4 regions of the Hahella sp. NS-SX17 genome follow, and region 4 is predicted to be linked to each of the others. Evidence: predicted binding sites of a transcription regulator. Region 4 holds the regulator's gene; each other region holds the start of a gene.

What was found. The regulator LexA, encoded in region 4, represses DNA repair genes until DNA is damaged. The targets are predictions, from matches to a motif close to TACTGTNTANNTANACAGTA.
Region 1: uvrD (DNA helicase II) is a predicted target of LexA. The motif match lies at 3,577-3,596, and genes of this name have one in related genera.
Region 2: AC2IBB_RS27170 (PA0069 family radical SAM protein) is a predicted target of LexA. The motif match lies at 2,501-2,520, and genes of this name have one in related genera.
Region 3: recN (DNA repair protein RecN) is a predicted target of LexA. The motif match lies at 2,681-2,700, and genes of this name have one in related genera.

The regions. Positions count from the first base shown of each region.
Region 1 is NZ_CM170632.1:1,057,849-1,063,703, reverse strand. It holds gene AC2IBB_RS04860 (TRAP transporter substrate-binding protein) at 1-957, opposite strand, end outside; gene uvrD (DNA helicase II) at 1,177-3,342, opposite strand; gene AC2IBB_RS04850 (putative bifunctional diguanylate cyclase/phosphodiesterase) at 3,705-5,855, shown strand, end outside.
Region 2 is NZ_CM170632.1:6,086,981-6,092,835, forward strand. It holds gene AC2IBB_RS27155 (hypothetical protein) at 45-308, shown strand; gene AC2IBB_RS27160 (transglycosylase SLT domain-containing protein) at 419-1,177, opposite strand; gene AC2IBB_RS27165 (phospholipase A) at 1,340-2,359, opposite strand; gene AC2IBB_RS27170 (PA0069 family radical SAM protein) at 2,536-3,627, shown strand; gene AC2IBB_RS27175 (acyl-CoA thioesterase) at 3,667-4,455, opposite strand; gene AC2IBB_RS27180 (putative urea ABC transporter substrate-binding protein) at 4,727-5,761, opposite strand; gene AC2IBB_RS27185 (toxic anion resistance protein) at 5,820-5,855, opposite strand, start outside.
Region 3 is NZ_CM170632.1:1,531,820-1,537,674, reverse strand. It holds gene dnaK (molecular chaperone DnaK) at 1-1,743, opposite strand, end outside; gene grpE (nucleotide exchange factor GrpE) at 1,874-2,458, opposite strand; gene recN (DNA repair protein RecN) at 2,723-4,387, shown strand; gene fur (ferric iron uptake transcriptional regulator) at 4,591-5,001, opposite strand; gene AC2IBB_RS06925 (outer membrane protein assembly factor BamE) at 5,201-5,503, shown strand; gene AC2IBB_RS06920 (RnfH family protein) at 5,529-5,819, opposite strand.
Region 4 is NZ_CM170632.1:2,583,142-2,588,996, forward strand. It holds gene AC2IBB_RS11685 (DUF1329 domain-containing protein) at 1-903, opposite strand, end outside; gene AC2IBB_RS11690 (DUF6586 family protein) at 1,288-1,746, shown strand; gene AC2IBB_RS11695 (hypothetical protein) at 1,905-2,150, shown strand; gene lexA (transcriptional repressor LexA) at 2,199-2,801, opposite strand; gene AC2IBB_RS11705 (collagenase) at 3,189-5,039, shown strand; gene AC2IBB_RS11710 (hypothetical protein) at 5,091-5,330, opposite strand.

The sequences.
Region 1 (5,855 bases), 1.5 Mb from region 4:
CAGCTCCTTCAGCACGTCGTCAGGAAAGCGGCGGACGTCCACGCCATGGTTGTTAACCAGCTCATTCAAAGCTGCATTGTTACGCGCCGTATATTCGTCCAACATATCCTGGTTGGTCATACGCGCCGCAACTTCCACGATGGCTTGCAGGTCTTTCGGCAATGCTTCAAACGCTTTTTTGTTGAAGGTGAACTCCAGCGAAGTGCCGGGCTCGTGCCAGCCTGGGTAGTAATAGTGTTTAGCGGCTTTATGCAGGCCAAACGCCAGGTCATTGTACGGTCCTACCCACTCGGTGGCGTCAATGGCGCCAGTTTGCAGGGCAGTGAAAATCTCGCCGCCCGGAAGCTGCACCGGCGTGCCGCCAGCCCGCTGCAATACTTCTCCCCCCAGACCAGGGATGCGCATCTTGAGACCTTTCAGGTCATCCAGAGAGTTGATCTCCTTGTTGAACCAGCCCCCCATCTGCACACCGGTATTACCTCCAAGCATAGGAATAACGCCGAATGGTTCATACAGTTCACGCCATAGTTCCAGGCCCCCGCCATAGGTAATCCAGGAATTGATCTCCTGCGCATTCAGGCCGAAGGGAACAGTGGAGAAGAACTGCGCTGCGGGAATTTTTCCTTTCCAGTAATAAGCCGCTGCATGGCCTGCTTCCGCAGTGCCTTGAGAGACGGCGTCAAACACTTCCAGAGCGGGAACCAGTTCCCCAGCGCCATAGACTTTGACTTTGAGACGTCCGTCGCTCATTCGCTCGACTTCTTTGGCGAAGCGCTCTGGGGCTTCGCCCAGTCCAGGAAAGTTTTTAGGCCAGGAAGTCACCAACTTCCACTGAATGGTTTGTTTGGGCGCCTGTTGGGCAACCGGCGCCGCCGCTTCCTTATCAGCGGAACATCCGCCCAGAAGCATTCCCAACATGCCTGCGCCCATCAGGGAAAACAGATAGCGTCTTTTCATTCGATTGCGTCTCCTTTTTGTCTTTATTCTTATGTGATCTCGGCGCCTGCGCAGCCAAGTATCCAGCGCCTGCCGCCAAGCTATCTAAACCCGCTTGGAAAGCCTGTTTAGATGAGCCGGCGAGTGAGGCTGCGCTCCGCAGTATAACTCTATTTTCCGGCAAAATGACACTAGAGGAGGCGCTCTGAAATCTAACGGATCAGTTAACAGTCAAACTATCTAAATCACTTCCAGTTTGGCGTACGAAAGCACTAACCACTTACTGCCCTGATCATCGAAATTCACCTGAATGCGGGAATGCGGTCCGCTGCCCTCATAATTTAATACGACGCCTTCGCCAAATTTTTCATGACGCACCCGCTGCCCAAGAGAAATACCCGACTGCTGCGCGGATTCGCCAATTGCCCCATGCGCCGGCCCACGATCCCAAAACATAGGTTTGCTCACGACGGAGCGCAAACGCACTTCACGTAATAATTCATTGGGAATTTCACGGACAAAGCGAGAGATAGAGTGGTATTTATCCTGACCGTACAAGCGGCGGCTTTCCGCGAAAGTAAGCACCAGCTTTTCCATGGCGCGAGTGATCCCGACGTAACACAACCGGCGCTCTTCCTCCAGACGCCCCGCCTCTTCCAGCGCCATCGAATGAGGGAACAATTCTTCCTCCATACCCGTCAGAAACACCAGGGGAAACTCCAAACCTTTGGCGGAGTGTAGCGTCATCAATTGCACAGCGTCCTGCTCCGCGTCGGCCTGACGTTCGCCAGCATCCAGCGCCGCCTGAGTCAGAAATTCAGCCAGAGGCGATTCATTGTCGAGAGTCTCGTATTCCGCAACAGCGTTCACCAGCTCCAGCAAGTTTTCCTTACGCGCTTCCGCCTTATCGCCCTTTTCGTTAGCGTGATGCTCCAACAGTCCGCTGACATCCAGCATATGCTTGGTTAGATCCTGCAATCGGTTATCTTTCGCATACTCACGCAGGGTTTCGACTATTTCTATGAAACTCCTCAGGCCTGCTCCCGCCTTGCCCTTGACCAGACCCGCGCTGACCATCGCCACTGTCGTCCGCCACAATGAGCTACGCTGCTCGCGGGCAGCCTCGCGCAAGGTTTCCAGCGATTTGGCGCCCACACCGCGGGGAGGAATGTTGACCACCCGCTCAAACGCGGCGTCATCATGTGCGAAGTGAGCGAGACGCAAGTACGCCACGGCGTTTTTGACTTCCAGACGATCATAGAAACGCAGGCCGCCATAAATCCGATAGGGAACCCCATGCCGGATCAGCGCCTCTTCCAACACCCGCGACTGCACGTTGGAGCGGTACAACAGCGCTACTTCCGAGCGGGTGCGGCCCTGGTTCACCCAGGACTGCACAGACTCAACGATATAATTGGCCTCATCCTGTTCATTGAAGGCCGCATAGACATCAATCGCCTCACCTTCGCCCTGGTCTGTCCAGAGTTGTTTGCCCAGACGGCTTGGATTATAGGAAATGACATGGTTGGCGGCCTGTAAGATGGTCTGCGTTGAACGATAGTTCTGCTCCAGCCTCACCAATGCAGCTTCGCCAAAGTCATTCTGGAAGCGCTGGATGTTTTCAATCTTGGCTCCGCGCCAGCCATAGATAGACTGATCGTCGTCGCCAACCACCGTCATAGGGACTCGATCCCCCGCCAACACGCGCAACCAAGCATATTGAATGGTGTTGGTATCCTGAAACTCGTCAACCAGAATATGCTGAAAGCGTTGCTGATAGTGCTGCAGCAGATCCGGCTTTTGCAGCCAGAGTTCATGAGAACGCAGCAATAACTCGCCAAAGTCCACCAATCCGCTTTGCCGACAATATTCGTCGTAGCGCTGGTATATCTTGTTCATGGTCTGCCGCCAGGCGTCGCTACCCGGATCAATATTCTCCGGACGCAGCCCTTCGTCTTTCTGGCTGTTGATGAAATACTGCGCCTGGCGTGCGGGCCACTTGGACTCATCCAGTCCAAGCTCGCGAATCACTCGTTTCAGCATGCGCTGCTGGTCATCGGAATCGATCACCTGGAAGTTTTCCGGCAAGCCGGCTTCCCGCCAGTGCGCGCGTAACAGTCGATGCGCCAGGCTGTGAAAGGTGCCCAACCACATACCGCGCGTAGGAATATGCAGCAGCGACTCCACCCGCTCCCGCATTTCTCGCGCAGCCTTGTTGGTGAAAGTCACCGCCATTATTGCGTGAGCGCCAATGCGCTCGACTTGAATCAACCATGCCATGCGGTGCACAAGAACGCGGGTTTTACCGCTACCTGCGCCAGCCAGGACGAGCAGGTTGCGAGCGCTGGCGGTAACCGCCTCACGTTGAGCATCGTTAAGCGGGTCCAATACCGCCGTTACATCCATTGCTTAGACTTACCTCTCTCTGTTTGAAGGGCTTTGTTGTTAACGGCTTTCCGCGAAAGACATGTCAGGAAATTAAACCGCAGACCCATCTCCGATTTTATTCGAAGTGCTTGTGCGCGAGTTCACTATCGGGTTAAATGGGACAACGAACAAAAAATAACAAAATGTTACATACAATAAGCACACTAAGCCACCAACCGGAGCCGTCGCCCTCTGCGTATTGGCGGCGATTAATACTGGATAATTTTACAGCCTATTACAACATTGCATCGCTGCTTTCCAGGTCCGCCGACCGTCAAAAGCAGATATGACGGGTTTGTTTGTGCGGCGGAATTCCAGTGAAATCGGACAATTATACTAACATGCACCCCGGGACAAACGATATTCAGGCAGGCAGTTTAAAGCTGATGTCGACCATGGCGCGCCCCAAACCCCTCATGGTGCGCCGGGAGCAACTCATAAAGCTGGGACGACGCAGTCGCCAGGCCTCCGTGTTGCTTTTTTTAATCTCCATGGGATTTGTCATCGCGGCCTTTCCCTACCTGCAATTAGCGCCCCTGACAGCGCTCGCAGTGCTTGGAGCAACCTGCGCACTGCTCCTTACCGCATTCGGCGCATGGGCTCCGCCCCAGTTACAAGATGAAAACGCCAACCTACCTCGTAATGTCGCCAGACTTAGTCAACTCTATATTTTACTCAGTAGCGCAATCGCCATAGCTCTGGGGCCAATAACCGCTTACGTGATCTCCGTTCTCCCTGTCTCCTGGCTTAATAGCGCCACCATCGCCCAATTTGTCAGCGCAGGACTTCTATCCTTTTTTCTTGGGGTCTGGCGAACTCCCTTCGTAATTCTCAGCGCTATGCCTCTGTTGTGGCTCGCTGTTCTGTTAAACGGAAAGCAGCCACTACCGTCGGAGTTATTGACCAATGCGGCAATCCTCTGTGTCTTTTTATACCCGCTAGCAGCGCTGTGGTACTTAGCCTCTAGTCGATATCTCAACCAGAATCTGCAGATGCAGGGTTTGATCGCCTATCTGGAAAACGCCCGCGCCGCCTCAGAACAGTTTAACCAACAACTTGGTCAAGAGATCTCTCACCGAGAAACCATAGAGCATGAGCTGCGGAAAACCCAAAGGCAACTGGAAGACGCCATCTCAGAGCGAACTCATGAGCTGTCCGAAGCCAACCGCATTTTGAGCCAGCAAATCAAGCTGCGGAAAAATATCAGTGACGCGCTGATGAAGAGCCAGACTCGCCTATCGCAAGCTATTGAAGCCACAGGCTTGGCTCTGTGGGACTGGGATATTCCGAGAAACTCTCTCTACCAGTCGTTCTTTCACGACGCGTTCGGCCCTAGAGAAATGACCGCCACGTCATTCGTAGAACGCATGCATGGCCTGATACACCCCTATGACCGTGCCCGCATCAGAAAAGAAATGATGCTTTGTCTGAAGGGAACGACTCAGACCTACCGCGTGCAATATCGGGTCACCACGGCCAAAGATACCTGGATGTGGGTGGAAGACTGCGGCAAACCAGTAAGCTTCGACAAACTGGGGCGCATTACTCGCATGATTGGGTCTCGCCGCAACATCACTAATGAGAAGAGTCGTGATGAGCAATTGCTTCTGGCCAAGTCCGTATTTGACCATACTCCCCAAGGCGTCTTTGCACTGGATACGGAGTTCCAATTCCTTACCGTCAACAATGCGTTCAGCCAAATTACCGGCTATGAGACGGAAGAAGTGATTGGCAGCAGCCTGGAGGACTTTAGCCAGGCCCCCAATAAGCGGCAGGTATTCAGCCGTATTCGGGATGAACTGTCGTTACGCGGCTTTTGGCAGGGAGAATTATATGAAAAACGCAAATCTGGTGAGTTTTACTGCCAATGGCTACAAATTACCGCGATTATCAATGTAGAAGGCGCTACCACCCATTACGCAGGCTTATTCTCCGACCTCACTGAACGCAAACAGACGGACGAAAAGCTCCACTACCTGCTCAACTATGACGAATTGACAGGGTTAGCGAATCGCATGCTGTTTCGCGAGCGCTTGGACAAAATTCTTCGTAAAGTGCGGGAGCAAGGCCTCAGCATCAATATGCTGCTCCTGAATGTCGACCGTTTCCGGCAAGTTAATGAAAGCCTGGGCCAGGACCGCGGAGACGAACTGCTGAAGCAGGTAGCTACCCGCATCTCTCAGTCCGCAGCCCACGTTCATACTCTGGCCCGACTTGGCAGCGATGAGTTCGCCATACTGACCCCAGCGAAAAGCCGTTCCCAGGTGAGCCGTTTCTGCGAGCAATTGCTGGAGGAGCTAAAAGCGCCTTTTAAGATCGACGGACATGAATTTTATGTATCAACGTCAATAGGCGTCACCCAGGCGCCTGATAATGGATGGGAAATCCAAACCCTGATGCAGCAAGCCAATATGGCGGTGCGGCAGGCAAAGTACCTTGGCGGCAACACCTATGAGTTTTACAGTCGCATGTTGCGCAGCATGTCGCGGATG
Region 2 (5,855 bases), 3.5 Mb from region 4:
CAATCACTAAGATCGCCTCACTCCATTTAACAAAGGAGGCTATCTTGTTATTCAAAATTTTCGTTCAACAGAAAGAGCAGTTGGCCGCAGCCAAGCCTTCCGCTCCGCAGCTTCCAGCAAGACTTCCAGTGCTCGGAGCCAAGTTGGCCCCGTTTCTGTTTCCGTTTTGCATGAGCGCGTTCCTGGTGATGATGGCGATGGATTATCTCATTTCAGGACATTGGCAGGCGGCGCCTTACTACTTAAGCGCCAGCATTGTTTTGGCGAGTATTATCGCCGCAGTAAGAACCATCAAGAAAAAGCATTAGCCGGTTTAAACCGCCCTCTCATTCATAATAAGAGCCTATACGCTCATCCCTAACGCCCCTTTCCACAGGCCGAAAACCAGGGTCACCGCAGGCGACTAAAAACAATAAGCCTACGCGGACCGACCGGAAAGTCTGGCGAATTCATCCATATGGCGCATCACTTTCCTGACGTACTGATAAGTCTCTGTCGGCGCGACTTGCTGTAGCGCTTTTAATACTTGCTCACGAGTGCTTACCGGCTTTTTTCCGATAATTTTGCGCCGCACATTGCTCGGTCCCCAATTATATGCCGCAAGAACCAGCATCGTTTGTACTGTCCGATCTTCGACCTGTCCAAAATAGCGATGCCTCAAAATTTTCAAGTAAGCGCCCCCCAGCCTGAGGTTGGTGTAGGGGTCCGCCAGCTCTTTCTCCGTGGGATTGCGCGACTTTTTGTATAAACGTTTATAGGCTTCTCTACCTCCCGTGGCCGCCACTACCTGCATCAACCCAATCGCGCCCCTGTCGCTGCGCACGTCCGCTCGAAAGCTGGATTCCGCCTTGGCGACGGCGTAGAGCAGGCTTTCCTCGATATCCAACTCCACCGCCACCTTACGCACTTCTTTGGCGTAGGCATATTGAGGAACATGCCCCGGGAAGCGGTCCATGTCGTGAATCGGATCGGCGCTGGAATAGTAGGCGGCGTGCAAGGCGTCGGCGTCCGGCAGCAAGCGTCCATGGCCAGGTTGCGCATTGAACAGACTCTGTACGCCTCCGAAGCGCCAGGCGCTCACCACTAAGCCCAACATACAGGCGGCGAGAAAAGCAATAAACAGTGGCGTAATGTATTGTTCGATCAAAGGATGAGCGGCGACTGCTTTCTGCTTCATTCCCACGTTCTCCAGTACACGAGTATGGAGATATTCTAGTTTTCGGGGATAATTTAGCTGTTTAAGCCGCGTTGATATTTTGTTATTGAAAATTAAACAAAAGAAAAATAGTGAAAAACCTCACCAGCGCAATGCCGTCACGCTGGCGGGTTCAGGAAATAGTTAGTACCAGTCCGTCAGCAATACCCCAAAACCAATCCTTTGAGTACGGTGGTTATAGTCAATCAGGCTCTCGCCATAACCATCGTAATACTCAATGTATCCCTTCAAGCGCCCCTGCAGGGGGAAACTGTAGGACAACTGCACTGTCGTATGGTTGTTATCACTGCGGAAGTTGTTGAACAAGCGCAGGCTGGCCACATTCTCATCATGCTTATAGGTCGCCCCAAACTCTGCGTACCCCATATAGTTATGAATATCAGGGTTGTCGTCGTCATCGCCGCTTTCCGGCAGGCGCCACCAGGGTTTAACACTGAAAGTCATACTGCCTTGATTGAACAAGAAGGCGGTATATATACGATTCCAACTCCGCGACGCCGGTTCCGTTCGCCCATTTGACTGGTGGCTCAATCCCAGTACGTAATGTTCAGAGGTGTAACCAAACAGACTCAGGTTATTACGAAACAGGAAAATCAGCTCGGGCTCATAATTGGTTTCTCTGAAAGGCGCGGACAATGACTGATTGTATAATTGCCAGAAAGAAACCTGGGTATAGGCGAACCACAGGCTCATGGGCTCTGGGATAAAGTTACGCGCCAGTTGTACTTTAAAGCTGATTTGAAATTTGGTCTCCGAATGTTTCTGACTTTCCAGCTCCATAATCGGTTCCCTGGTCGGACTGTATGGCATTTCGTTGGGGTCATCCACATAGGAGTACAGCAGTAGATAGTTAGGTTTATGGGGGATAATCAGAAAGCGGTTGTCAGAAAAGGTGGTTTCAAACTCCAAGCGCTTGTCGATATCGCTGGGTTGCCGGATATCTTCAAGAGGGTCTTCATTCTGTTCTTCTATTGCCCCCGTCTGAAGTTCATCATCCTCACCCAGAGACTTCGCAACACTGTCATAACAAATCAGACGCTGTTGCACATCCTCCAGTTCATAACAGGCCAATATAGGCGTCTCGTTTTCTTTAGCGAAAACGGTCGCCGCTCCGAATAACAAAAGACACAATCCCCAACGCATCAAATCACCACTTATTCCTAACCCACTGAAGCAAAAGCGTATTTAACATCATACGCGAAAGCTTACAATCATTTCTGTTTGAGCCCGGAAATACGATCCGAATATACCGCAGTAAATTTCTGTTGCTGCTTCCAGACAAAATACTGTACATTTGAACAGTAAATTGGAGACAGGTTATGCAATACGGCGAAGCAAGCAAAGGGCGTGGAACCGGGACCAACCCACACAATCGATTTCACCGGCAACGCAGCGAGAGCGATCCAGCAGAACTTACTGCGTGGAGCGAAACCCACGGTGAAGCTTATCAGAAGCACCCACAAACGGAATACATCCCGCAACGCTGTCAATCCATTGTCAGCAAAAACAACTCGCCGGATATCCCCTTCACTTACTCCATCAATCCATATCAGGGATGCGAGCATGGTTGCATCTATTGCTACGCCCGCCCCAGTCACGAGTATCTGGACCTGTCCCTCGGGCTCGATTTTGAAACCAAGATCTACTGTAAAACCAACGCAGCGGAAAGACTGCGCGTCTTTCTGGGCCAGCGCAATTATCGCTGCGAAACCATCGCCATTGGCGGTAATACTGACCCTTATCAGCCCTCCGAACGGAACTTGAAGATTACCCGCAGCCTGTTGAACGTCATGGTGGAGGCCAGACACCCGGTCACCCTGATCACGAAAAGCAATCTCATATTACGGGACATAGATCTGCTGAGGGAACTGGCGTTTCAGAATCTGGTCAAAGTAATGATCAGCGTCACCACCATGGACGTAAAACTAAAAAATATTCTGGAGCCGCGCGCCGCCAGTCCTAAAGCACGCCTCAAGACAATCGAGACATTACGCAGAGAAGGCGTTCCAGTTGGCGTCATGGTGGCGCCGGTAATACCCGGCATCAACGATCCGGAGATAGAGGATATCGTCACTCAGTGCGCCAACGCAGGCGCGCTCAATGCAGGCTATATCCTGTTGCGGCTGCCCCATCAGCTGAAAGATCTGTATGAGAGCTGGTTGCAACAACACTATCCGTTGCGTAAAGAAAAAGCGCTCAATCTGCTAAGAGAGTGCAGAAATGGCGAACTCTACCAAGCCGATTTCCGTACTCGTCAGACAGGAGTGGGACACTACGCCCGTCTCATTGAGCAGCGGTTTCATATCGCAGCCAAGCGAAATGGTCTTAACCTGCGACGGGATTCCCCTCTGCGTACGGACCTGTTCTCGCCGCCAGGCGCATCCAGCCAGATTGATCTGTTCCCCTTATAGAGCGAAATAGAGCGAACCCGAAGGCCCGCTCTATCCGGCTTAGCCGAATACCGTCACCGTCTGCTGACTGAGCGCCACCAGCTCCCCTTTCGCGTTCCAGAGCTTGGAGCGGGTAAAGCCGTAGCCTTCCGCAGCATGATCCACATAGACTTTATACAAACACAGTTCATCCGGCTGAATCACCGGAGACGGATGCGGGAACTGAATTGACCAGGATAATGTGCTGGCTGGAGCAGGGGTTTTCACCCAAGGCAAAGTCGCCGGCGGCCAAGCGTCCACCAATCCAAGTATATGGCCCAGCGTGATCGACGGCTCCGGCTCGCGAAAGCGTATCCAGCCGCCCATTTCTCTCGATTGCACACCGGAAAACGGAAGATTGCCGTAGGCGTAGTAGTAATTGAAATGCTGAGTAAATTCAGGGGTGACGCCTTTAATGTACGGCATCTCAATACACTGATCAGGGGCCTTGGCTTCGGGCGTCGCTTCCCCAGCCGCATTGATGATGGTGTCTCGCGCCTTACCGAAACTGGCGAAGGCGGTGGCTTTCACCTCCCCCTGTTGAATAGCGCGGCCCAACACCTGCGTCACGGAGCCGCCTTCACGCAACAGCTCGCTGGCGACGGTCAATCTGGTGGGGGCGACGGGGGATACGAACGAAATATTCAGTTCACGTAGAGGACGGTCCTCGGAGAGCGACTGGCGCATAGACTCGTAGATAAATGCAGCGACCAGTCCACCAAAGGTCGAGCGACCTTGGGACCAGTCCTCGGCGATTTCTACATCGCATATTGAGTCGCTAACTTCTCCCAGGAGTTTGGAAAAAAGCATTGGAATTCACCTTTATTGCTTGCATTGCTTCATGACAAAAATGTCCTGGTCTCCTGACGTCATACAGCCACACGCCATCAGGCGCACACAGGATTGGGCGTTGTCCGCCGGTCGCCGTCACTAACGACTCAACGATATTTACAGCATCAACTTAAAATTACAAGGCTCCGCCGCAACGCCCTTTCTGCCCGCAAACACCCGAAAAAAGGGCGACAGCGGAGTATGGACTGGCGTTGAGACGCTTGCTTCGCGCCTCAACGCCTAACCTGCATTACAGGCTACCTTGCGCCGCCATGTCCATATATTTACTGGTAAAGCGCAGTTTGACATTTTTCTCGTCGCCCAACACTTTGCCGTTATCAAACTCGATACCGACAAAATCCGCTGATTGCGCAGTGGCGCCGAATAAGCCTTTGTCGAAGCTGAACTGACGAACGTATTCCATTGTCTTTTCAATCGCATCAGACTTGGTGTACGCGCTGGCTTCAGCTGGCGTATAGAACATAGCGGTGGTCCGCAGTTGCGCTTTGAACTCGGGAACGGTCGCGCCAGTGGCTTCCGCCATATGTTCGATCGCCTCCTTACTGCCTGCGCCGCCGCTTATGATGGCCATGGTTTCATACCAAGCGCCGGTAAGCGCTTTTTTGAAACGCTCATCCGCGTCTGTCTTCACAAATGTGATATCCAGAATTTCCCCAGGGATCATGGAAGAGTCAAAAATCATCTGTGCGCCTTTGGCGTTGCGCGCCTGCTGCAAAGGCGGATTCCAAGTCACCACCGCGCCCTTGGAACTGGAGATGAAGGCGCTGGCGATATCCGCATCGGACGTGTTCACTACCGTGACGTCTCTTTCAGACATGCCGTTTTTATCCAGCGCACGCGCCAACATGTAGTGAGAAACGGAGAATTCCACCAGATTGATTTCCCGCCCTTTCAACTCCGCCACGCTGTGCGCGCCTTTCACCACAATACCGTCGTTACCGTTGGAGTAGTCGCCCACTATTATCGCTTGCGTGTCCACGCCGCTGACGGAAGGAATGGTCAGCGCATCCATATTAGTCGCGGTGACCGCGTCAAAGTCGCTGGCGGTATACAGGTTGATGGACTCTACATAGTCATTGATCAACTGCACTTCAATTTCAATACCGTATTTATCCGCCCACTTTTTCACGATTCCCTGATCCGCTGCGTAGCCCCATGGCTCCCAACCAGTGTAATGAGACCAGGCCAGCTTGAACTTGTCCGCCGCTGAGGCAGAAGCGGAGACCGCCAGGCACATCATGAGCGAGGTTATGCGTCGTACCATAATATTTTTCCTTGTTGCAAAGTATTGCGCCCGACCGTTTAAAGGATCGGGCAGCCAGTTATTCTTTGTTGATATCGATAATTTCAATGGCGTC
Region 3 (5,855 bases), 1.1 Mb from region 4:
TTCTTTATCGTCGCCTTTGATCGCTTCTTCCAGCTCTTTGATAGCTGCTTCAATGGCCACTTTTTCTTCAGCAGTCACTTTATCGCCAGCATCTTTAAGCGTTTTTTGAGTAGCGTGAACCAGAGCGTCAGCCTGGTTGCGCGAAGACGCCAACTCTTCAAACTTCTTATCTTCCGCTGCATGCGCTTCCGCGTCCTGCACCATCTTATCGATTTCGTCCTCACTCAGACCAGAAGAGGCTTTAATGACGATAGACTGTTCTTTACCAGTCGCTTTATCCTTCGCCGATACGTGCATGATGCCGTTAGCGTCGATATCAAAGGTCACCTCTACCTGAGGCACCCCACGTGGCGCAGGAGGCAGACCAGCCAAATCGAAACGCCCCAAAGACTTGTTCAACTGCGCCTGCTTACGCTCGCCCTGCAGAACATGAATAGTTACCGCAGTCTGATTATCTTCCGCTGTCGAGAACACCTGCGACTTCTTGGTCGGAATAGTTGTGTTCTTCTCGATAATCGGCGTGGAAACGCCACCCATGGTTTCAATGCTCAAAGACAACGGAGTTACATCCAGCAGCAGCACGTCTTTCACGTCACCGGACAAAACTGCGCCCTGAATAGCTGCACCAATCGCAACCGCTTCATCAGGGTTAACGTCTTTACGCGCTTCTTTACCAAAGAAGTCTGCTACTTTGCTTTGCACCAACGGCATACGAGTCTGACCGCCGACCAGAATCACTTCGTCGATTTCTGAAGAGCTGCAACCGGAATCTTTCAATGCAATGCGGCATGGCTCAAGGCTGCGCTCAACCAGTTCTTCCACCAGACTTTCCAGTTTGGCGCGAGTCACTTTTACGTTAAGGTGCTTAGGACCGCTTGCATCAGCAGTAATGTAGGGCAGATTCACATCCGTCTGCTGACTGCTGGAAAGCTCGATCTTAGCTTTCTCTGCAGCTTCTTTCAGGCGCTGCATCGCCAATGGGTCGCCTTTCAGGTCGATACCGGAATCTTTCTTGAATTCCTGCGCCAGATAATCGATCAAGCGCAAGTCGAAGTCTTCACCGCCCAGGAAAGTGTCGCCGTTGGTGGCCAGCACTTCAAACTGCATCTCGCCGTCTACATCAGCAATTTCGATGATGGAAATATCGAAGGTTCCACCGCCCAGGTCATAAACGGCCACTTTACGGTCGCCGCCCTTTTTGTCCATACCGTACGCCAACGCAGCCGCAGTCGGCTCGTTGATAATACGCTTAACTTCCAGACCGGCGATTCTGCCTGCATCTTTGGTCGCCTGGCGCTGTGCGTCGTTGAAATAAGCAGGCACGGTGATAACCGCTTCCGTCACCTTCTCACCCAAGAAATCTTCCGCCGTTTTCTTCATCTTTTTCAGAACTTCGGCAGATATCTGAGGGGGAGCCATTTTCTTGCCTTTCACATCAACCCAGGCGTCACCGTTGTCGGCCTTGGCGATAGTGTAAGGCACCATTTTGATGTCTTTTTGCACCACATCGTCTTCAAAACGTCTACCGATCAGACGCTTGATGGCGAAAAGAGTATTCGTGGGGTTGGTGACAGCTTGACGCTTGGCGGATTGGCCTACCAGCGTTTCATCGTCAGTGTAAGCAACGATGGAAGGCGTAGTGCGTCCGCCTTCAGAGTTTTCAATAACGCGTGGCTTATCGCCTTCAAGAATCGCTACACAGGAGTTTGTAGTCCCCAGGTCGATCCCGATAATTTTACCCATAATTTTCTACTCCTGAAAAAATCTCGCTAATTGATTACCAGCTAATATTGGAGTTGATCTCAATTTTTCAACCCACAACCGCTGGGATTTTGTACGTTTTCAACCGGCTCGAAGCGCTTGCGATAAGCGATCAGACGCCTTTCGACACCATAACCATGGCGGGTCTGATCAAACGCCCGCTCAGCAGATAACCTTTCTGCAATACCGCAATAACAGTATTCGGCTCTACATCAGCCTGCGGCACCATGGACATGGCCTCATGAAATTCCGGGTTGAAGGGCTGTCCCACAGGGTCAACTATCTCCACTTCGAATTTTTTCAGGCCAGAATTGAACAGCGACAGCGTCATTTCCACGCCATCTTTCAAGGTAGCAACCTGTGAGTCGGCGGAGTCGGTAGCGCCACAGGCCTCCACCGCCTTCTCCAGACTATCCACCACGGGCAGCAGCTCTTTTACAAAACGCTCCAGAGCAAACTTGCGCGCCTTCTCAACATCATTTTCCGCACGGCGGCGCACGTTCTGCATCTCTGCGTGAACACGCAACACTTGCTCTTTTTGCTCACCGAGCTCCTGCTGCAATTGCTCAATTAACTCATCACGATCAGCCGTTTCGCCAGTCGCTTGCGTCGTTTCAGATTGCTCCGCCGCCGCGGTTTGCGCCTGTTCGTTTACGGCGACTTGTTCTTCTATTTGACTCTTAGAATCTTCAGACATTAGATCGAATCTCCCAAAATCCATCCGATACTTTTGAATTGCCCTCAATATGGGGTCGATCAAACCGGTTTCAACCTGAAAAACCCCGACAATCTCCAGGAAATGACATGAGTCACCCTCCATTAAATTACGCAACCGCCAAACACGAGCTCCACTAACACTTAAAAATACCCTGCATACCCTCTTGTTGCGCTTTGAGATTCGCTGTATAAATACGTAAATAACTGTATGTATAAACAGTCAATATCTATAGGACTACGCCCTATGCTCACTCATTTGTCGATACGAAATCTCGCCATCGCCAGCCATCTGGAACTGGACTTCGCGGAAGGTATGACGGCTATCAGCGGGGAAACTGGGGCCGGTAAGTCCATTGTACTGGATGCCCTAGGCCTCACTCTGGGCGATCGCAGTTCAGCAGACGTAGTAAGGCATGGTTGCGAGCGAGCGGAGGTCAGCGCGGTCTTTGATTTGAGAAAGCTGCCCGAAGCCCTGGCCTGGCTCAAGTCCCGAGAGTTGGATAACGGCGCTGAATGCATCTTGCGGCGAACCGTCACCAGCGAAGGCCGGTCCCGAGGTTATTTAAATGGACAGCCCGTCACCATGCAGGACCTTCGCGAACTTGGCGAAACGCTCATGGATATTCACAGCCAACATGAGCACCAATCCCTGCTGAAAAAGGAAACCCATCTGAAAATGGTGGACGACTTTGGCGGACACGCCAATCAAGTTCAGCAAGTAGGGGACCTTTACCAATCCTGGCGCCGGGTCGCAACTAAACTGAAAGAAAGACTCAGCCGCAGTGAAGAACAGGAAGCGCGCGTGCAACTGCTCACCTATCAAGTGGAGGAGCTGGACGCCCTGGCTATACAGGAAGGCGAAATTGAGCAGCTGGAGCAGGAACAAGAGCAGCTCGCCAACGCAGAAAGCATCATCATGAAAGTTCAGCAGGTCGGCGAAGGTTGCCTGGAGGCGGATGGAGGCTGTATCGACCAATTACGACGAGCCATCCATCTGCTGGAAGAAGTCAATATCAGCAACGCCTCCCTGCAAACCGCTCGCCAGATGTTGAACGAAGCCATGATTCAGCTAGATGAAGCCAATGGGGAGCTACGGCATGTATTGGATAGCGTGGAAATTAATCCCGAGCGCCTGCAAGAAGTAGAAACGCGACTTACCGCCATCTATGATCTTGCGCGCAAACATCGTGTTGCGCCGGAAAATTTAATGGCACGCCACGTCGAGCTCGCGAGTGAGCTCAGCAGTTTGACCGATGGAGAAGAAAACCTGGAGAAGCTTGAAGCCCAATCGAATGAACTGGAGCAGAAATATAGTCATGCTGCGCAAAAACTTACGGCAATGCGCACCAAGGCTGGAGAAAAACTACAGGGCGCAGTGAAAAAGCAACTGATAAAACTGGGCCTGAACCCTGAATTCATTATCCAGTTTTCCCCACTGAAGTCTCCTTCTGCACTGGGGGGCGAAGAAGCGGAAATGCTAATCAGCATGAACCCAGGACAACCACCCAAGCCTTTGCAAAAAATTGCTTCTGGCGGGGAGCTGTCACGCATCAGTCTTGCAATTCAGGTTGTCGCCGCAGCCTCATCCGATACGCCTACATTAGTGTTTGACGAAGTGGATGTCGGTATCGGCGGCGGTACAGCGGAAATTGTCGGCCGTATGCTTAGAGAGCTTGGAGCGAAAGCGCAAATTCTCTGCGTCACGCACTTGGCTCAAGTGGCCTCTCAAGCTCACAACCACCTTTTCGTCACCAAGCATGTAAGCAATGGCCAGACGCAATCGGCCATACTCAGACTGGAAGGCAGCGACCGCATACACGAAATCGCCAGAATGCTGGGCGGTGTGGACATCACGGAGCACAGTCTGGCCCATGCGCATGAAATGCTGACATCCAGCCAGCTACAATAGGGGGAACCATTACAAGCGGGTTTACCTGGGACCTTATATTCCGCTTTCGCCGTAACGCTGCCTGTCGTTGTCTATAAATCTGTAATTATCTATATAAAGGAAGGAGATATGAGCTTGAGACAATATCTGGCGGTATGAACTTCTAGATTTGAATATAGGATAGCGCCCGGAGTTTACTCTGCGCTATCCCGACAAAACAGAGGCTATTTCTTCTTTGGCTTCACGTACAGCGTTAGGCTATGGTCAACAATTTCATAACCATGCTCTTCCGCAATTTCCTTTTGACGCTTTTCAATAACCGGATCAAAGAACTCGATGACTTCGCCAGTTTCCGCACAAACCATGTGATCATGATGCTCATCGTGATTAAGTTCAAACACCGCATGAGCACCTTCAAAGTTATGGCGAAGAATTAACCCTGCGGATTCAAACTGCGTCAAAACCCGATAGACCGTGGCCAAACCTACGTCGTCTCCCGCCTCCAGCAGCGCTTTATAAACATCTTCCGCACTCATGTGCCGGTTATCAGCGTTTTCCAGAATACTGAGAATCTTTACCCGCGGAAGGGTTACTTTCAGGCCTGCTTTCTTCAGTTCTACGTTTTCGTTCGTCATTTTACCGGGAAACCCAATACCAGTATCGTTGGCAATCAGTTATCATTCCACGTCACGCCAAGATAGTTTAAAAATATCCATGATGCAAAAGTTACGATCCCTTGTAATCCTCCTTATTATACACACTCTCACAGCCTGCACCTTCCCAGGCGTCTACAAAATAGATGTCCAGCAGGGAAACATCGTAGAGAAAGAAGCTGTGGATCAACTCAAGGTCGGCATGAACCGTCGTCAAGTCCAGTATCTTCTAGGCTCCCCTGTTTTGGAAAGTACGCTCGATCCCAGCTACGACACTTACTTTTACTCCATTCAATTGTCAGGTGGCCAGATTCATCGTCAAAACATAACCTTAGAGTATGAGAACGATATTCTAGTCAATATCGCCAAAGCGAAATTACTGCCAGCAGACCTTGCAAACCCAGGCAGGGCCTATAAGTTACGCGGCCAAGCTGAGCCTTCCGAGACAGTCGAGGAAACGGACGTTTATAAAACCACCAAGTAAGAGTTCCATAAAAGCTTCAGCTTGATTAGCCTTTTCTGGCCCGATTCAGTCGAGCCTGTTTCGGGTCTATCTTGAGTGGTCGGTACACCTCCACTCGATCCCCTTCTCTTAAAACATGAGACTTTGGGTCAGGGATGGCCTTACCGAATATCCCCATCTTTGCTGAATCCAGCTCAATTTGCGGAAAATAATGAGTAATGCCTGACATTTGGGCTGCCTCAAAGGCAGTTGTTCCCTCCACTACGGCCAGAGGAATGATTTTCTGCTGGTCAGGTAAAGCGTAGGCCACCTCCACCTGAATTTTTAGTTTATCCATGCCCACGCTCGCTTCTACGCACCAGCATCTCGTCAA
Region 4 (5,855 bases):
CGCTCCGTTGTACATATCAATCTGGTCGGTAGTGCGCAGCCCTTCGCTATTTGGGGCCTCGGCGTCGTAAGCCAGGTTAGGGGAGCGTCGCAGGCGACGTTCTCCTGCCTGATAGCGCCAGGACTGTCTGGGAGAGCGAATCTGATCCAGCGTTTCGTGCACCAGGTTCATGGTGCCAGCCAGCTTGGCGGGTGCGACTACCTCGGTTTTGAGGTAGAAGATTTTGTTGTCGATGTCTTCCGGCCGATTGTGCTGCTGAGCATACACAAAGAAATACTCATAATCTGTCGTCACCGGCGTGTAGGAACCATCCGGGAGTGTGGCGGCGAACGAAGAGCGGAAGGCGGCCTCTTCGCCACGGTAGCGCAGGATATGATTCCAGATAATCTCCACTCCTTGATTGGGGATCGGAAACGGACTGGTGATCAAAGAGCCTTTAACGCCGGTTCCGCGAGGCATCAGTTCCGCCTTGGCGGCGTTTTGTTTCAGAGCGGCGTAGACGTGGTCAGGGTAAGACGCGCTGCGGCGGCTGGGATACACTTTTAGAATGTAATCGCTTGGATACTTCTGCAGCAGAGCCTTGTGGCCTTCGGTCAGTTTGTCTGAATAATCCTGTGCATTGCCGGCGTTAATGATGAAGCGTGGAACGTCCGCATCGAAGGGGTCAGCATGCCATTTATCTGGATTATAATTCGCAGGCGGCTGCTTAATGCCTCCATCCCAAGAGGGCACTTCCCCCCCTTCGCTACCGGCCCTCTCGGCGCCAAGCGGCGTGAGATCCCGGTCCAAACGTGCAACCTGATCCGGCGGCGCCTTAGCTGGGGCGTTTTGCGCGATTAGTGAAAATACGAGTAATACCAGTGCGTTATTTATATTTTTTCTTGCGTTACGGCTATAAGCCATGTCTTTCTCACTCTCTTTCTAGAAGTAACAGACAGTTCCCTTACTTTCTCTCCCTGGACAAAATTATAGCAGTCTAAAATATTATTCTAGTTTTCTCACTAGCGCCTTTGTTAGCGTTTATGGCGGGTTGCTGCTGAACGTTAACTTGTGTAAGGGGCGAGCCTGAGGATCGGGTGCTAAGCTATGAGAAAGGGGCTGCTGATAGTTTGTCGCCATTTTTGCGGAAGCCTGAGTCGGGGGGAGTCAGCAATGGTAGGAAATTTAGGCGTCTAAACGAATCGGAATTGCGCCTCAGGAAATAGTCCGGAGGGGAATTTTTTTATTAAAGAACTTATGGTTAAAAACCTATACACTAACAAAGAGCTATTGTTGATGAGTTAAGGTATGTCCGATAAGTGGCTGACTTATGTTAATGAAAACCTGTTTTTCGCCAAGCTGCAGTTGCAGTGGAGGGATACATCCTCAACGGTGGCGGAAAAGCAATGCGCCGGACGGGCGGCTTTGCGTTTTCTGCAGCAGGCATATGTCGGCTTCTTGAATGAGCTTGCGGAGCAGCGTCGCATCAAAGTTAAAATTGAGACGCTCGCTGACTTGGAAGGGCAGTTGGAAGTTGAATCGCCAGAAGTAATCAGCATGAAGCTGACGGCGGCTCAACCCGATTCCTGGCTGGCTCAACTGCTGAAACAATTTGGGGAAATATCTCGCCCCCGAAAAAATGAAACGCCGCAAAATGAAAATATTATCGCCGCCACGTCAGCTCCCTATGTAATGGAGTTAGTGGTGATACTGGAGTCCATGCAGGCGTTCATCAACGAGATGAGAGAGCACAGTTTTGAGTGGTAGAGGTAAGCTTGAATGAAAGAAACCCTCTCAGGCCTCGACTGATAACAGCTTAGGAAAATGAATGAGGCGCCTGTGGCTAGTTTTCTGATGTGTTCGTTCCTGGGTATTGGAACGATAGAAAACATTTCAGTGAGAACTTACGAGTAGGAGATTTGGAAATGGCATCAAGCTTCTTTGAAATTGTTCAGTTGCCGAATGGCGACTTCGCACTGCAACCCATGGGGGGCGGCAGCGAACATTTGGTGAAAATCAGCTTTGGTCAGGAAGCCAAGGCGTATTTGGCGGAAAATGATGCGGCTGTCGCTCACGCTATGATTAATGCCGCTATTAAGTTGGTGGGAGATATGCGGGAGGAGGCAATCCGCCAGTCAGAAGCGGAAGAAAAACCGAAAACTGTTCATTAAAGTCCCCGACTGCCAATTAGAGGCAGTCGGCGCTCTGTCGGTTCATTGTTAGCGGCGAATGACGCCGACGCCCAGTCCTTCAATGTCCAACGGCTGTTGTGACAGGTTTACTTCAATCGGCTCGAACTCTTCATTTTCCGGCAGTAAAAGCACTTTGTTCTTTTGGCGCTGGAAGCGTTTTACTGTCACTTCATCGCCAATACGCGCCACCACAATTTGTCCATTGTGGACATCTGTCGTGCGGTGTACGGCCAGCAAATCGCCATCAAGAATTCCGATGTCCTTCATGCTCATGCCTTTGACACGAAGAAAATAGTCGGCGGAAGGGGTAAAGAAGGATGAAGGGAGTTCGCAATACTCTTCAATATTTTCCTGCGCGAGAATGGGGTATCCCGCCGCTACTTGGCCAACTATTGGAATACCCTGGTTTTGCGTTTCAGTCACTGGCAGTCGAATGCCGCGAGAAGCCCCGGGCACCATTTCAATCGCGCCCTTCCTCGCCAGCGCTTTCAAGTGTTCTTCTGCTGCGTTAGCCGAGCGAAAGCCCAGGCGATTGGAAATCTCCGCCCGGGTAGGTGGATAACCTGTTTCCTCTATATGCTCGCGAATCAGTTGTAGAACCTGCTCCTGGCGCTTGGTCAGCTTAATCACTCCACCCTCCGGCGACCCCAAAAGGTCTGAAATAATCTGTGTGTACTATATGTTTATCCATGTCTGTTTATGTATACAGTAATGGGTGGGGCAAGTAAAGAAAAAATGTCTAAGTCACTGAGGATTAAGATGAAAACACAGATGACTCACCACTGTTTAAGTAAGTCTGTTGAATTTTGACCTGAACAATTGTTGCTGCGCAGAAAGAGATCCAGTGGCTTGAATGCCTGCTTAAATGCAGTACCGGTTTGGCGATCTGATACAATTTGATGCTTTTCTTAGACAGACCGACCGCACAGGTCTGGCTATATTCCTTGCCCACGCGGCGACCTTCGTAATCCGCGATGTATTCTTTCTTATAAGCTGAAAGCCACCTTAGGAATTGTAATGACGCCAGCAAACAGATGGTTTAGAGCCCCCATTGTGGTTGGCGCTATCTTTTTCATTCTCACCATAAGCGTTATGGCGTGGTCGAAGGGCGGCGTGGAGTTTTTAAAGTATTTTCGACACAACTCGGAGCAGCCGGAAAAGTTATCGGAATTACCCCCGCCGCTACCGGCATACAATCGAGCAAAAGAGGATGAACTCTCCTACGAGGAAGAGAGGGAGTCTGACTGCTATCTGGATGGAATGGCGGTGCTTTCAGGTGACGAGTTTGTGTTGGCCATATGGGAAATGGATCATGGTTGTGTGAGGGAAATGCTCTCAATGGAGGAGCAAGCTCGTCACAGCATCTTTTCAGAAGCCAATATGTCCGCCATTACGCAAGCAGCTATTTCAGAGTCGTCTTATTTTCGAGACGATAACGTCTATGAGCTGGCGAACCTCATTCAATACTTGCATGCGGGATATGTGCAGGAAAGAAGTCGCTCGCGTAAGAAGAAGCTATATGGAAAGGCGTTGCAGAAACAGGTTGCGGTAGCCGCCGTTCAGGTTACCAATAATGCTTTTCAGAGCGCTGCCAGGGCAGGTAGTGCACGATTGGCGGAGTTGTCTTTAAAGCTGGTGAACAGTTCCGGTAATCAGGGGGAGGTCGTCAGCGCCTCCGTCGCTTGGCTGGATAAGTTGAGCTCATTGACTAATGCTAGTGGGCGCTATGATTCGGCGTTAAATGAGCTACTCAATATCTACTATAAAGGTCATGACAATGAAGCCTTTATCGATATTGCCTCTCATGACTCGCAATATCCTAATGCGCTCTATCGTTTCATAATTGATAAAGACTCGTGGTTGGCAGGCGGCCGCGAGTATCTATTGATGAATGCCGCCAAAGAGCTCGGGCGCTTTCTGCAGTATAACGCGATAAGGGACGATACGGGGCGCTTCATACGTAGTCTGATGAACAGGTATGACCTGAGCCGTGATACGGCGAACGTGTGGAGTATTTTGGCTGGCTCAGTGGATTATTACGATAAGGCGAACTGCAGACAGTACAATGCCTGTGAGTATAGAAAGCGCGTTGAAACCACTGTTTTACGCCGAGAGCGTACGTGTGGCGGGACGGTTAGAATACGCGCCCAATCTATGACGGAGGAGCAATTTGACTCAGCCTGCGAGTCTTTGTCCCGGCGCGAAGATATCTTCCACGAGATGCTGAACAGTGAGCGAGAGCCTGTTTCTGACGACCAGAATGACACTCTGGAAATGGTTATATTTGAAGACTCAGACACCTTCTCTGATTTGGGTTGGCTATTGTTTGACTCTGATGCAGTGACCGCTGGCGGTGTTTTCTATGAGGGCGATCCCTTTGATGAAGCTAATCAGGCGCGGGTATTGGCTTATCAGTCTGAGGAGGTCTCAGACTCCCATCGGATACTGAACTTGGATCATGAGTTTGTGCATTATCTGGACGGGCGATACACCATGTATGGCTTGGAGTCGGAGTACGTTGAAGATAATGTGTGGTGGGCCGAAGGCGTCGCTGAGTACATTGCCTTTTTGGATCACTATCCAGATGCGGAAGACGCGGCTCTGACCGAAACAGTGCGTTTTTCAGACATTTTACACTCTAACTACAATAGCGATGAGTCGCGTATTTATCATTGGGGTTATTGGGCGGTGCGCTACATGTTCGAGCAGCGTCCAGACGACATTGAGCGATTAGTGTTATGGTTCCGGCTTGGTCGATACGACGATTATCAGGACTGGCTTGATGACGAAGCGAAAGAATTGGATGCGGGTTTTGCAGAATGGATGGGGAAAGTGAGGAAGGAGCTTCAGGTCGCTTCTGGCGTTTAAAGTTAAAGCCAAGTCCCTGGCGTATAGGTTATATCCGTGCTGGCGGTTTATTTAGCCGTTTCTGCGGGATAACTGAGTCGTCGCAGACGGCTCTGGGGTGATGCCGGTCATTGGCTGAATTGAGGGGATTGTGCTGCTAAATTGTCGCTCATCTTCTTTGGCTTCTACATTTGCGCAAAACTCCATCAGCCAGGCATACCCGTATGGGGTGATCTGTTCTGTATAGCGCAGTAACTCCGCGATGCGGAATAAGTCGTTAACGACCTTCTGCGAAGGGGACGTCTGATTCACTGTTACTCCTTAAACCTGTGTTCAATAATGCCCTAGGGGCTAGTGCAATTGTGTTTTTGGAATGAAATGGTATTTGTCTTGTTATGGCAGGGCAAGAGGGGGTATGGCCTAGGCCATATGTGAAGGGGGCTGCGACGATGAAAAGCTTTATGGTAAAGCAAACTCATGACCTTTGTTTGAGTGCTCTGGTCAAATCTCATCCCTATGGCTGGTGTAGGCATAATCTCCAATGAGATAGAATTTAAGCCGTTTCTAGTGCTCGGCTTTGAGTCGTAGCGTGCTCAATATGTCGTTGCATTTGTTATTGTGCATACTGCGTAGAATCAGGGCTCTTTGGCTTGGTTAATAGCTAAAGCGCAGAGGGATGAACTTTCTTGATGTCTCTTTAATTTCACGCCTTCTGTGTATGACATTCTCGCTAAATGTCTGCGCCCAAAAATCCGTAAAAAATCAGCTATTACTGACGGCTTTCAGTTAGTTTTGACGCTCTGTTTGTAATGGTGATAAGTGACCCGCCCTCGATTT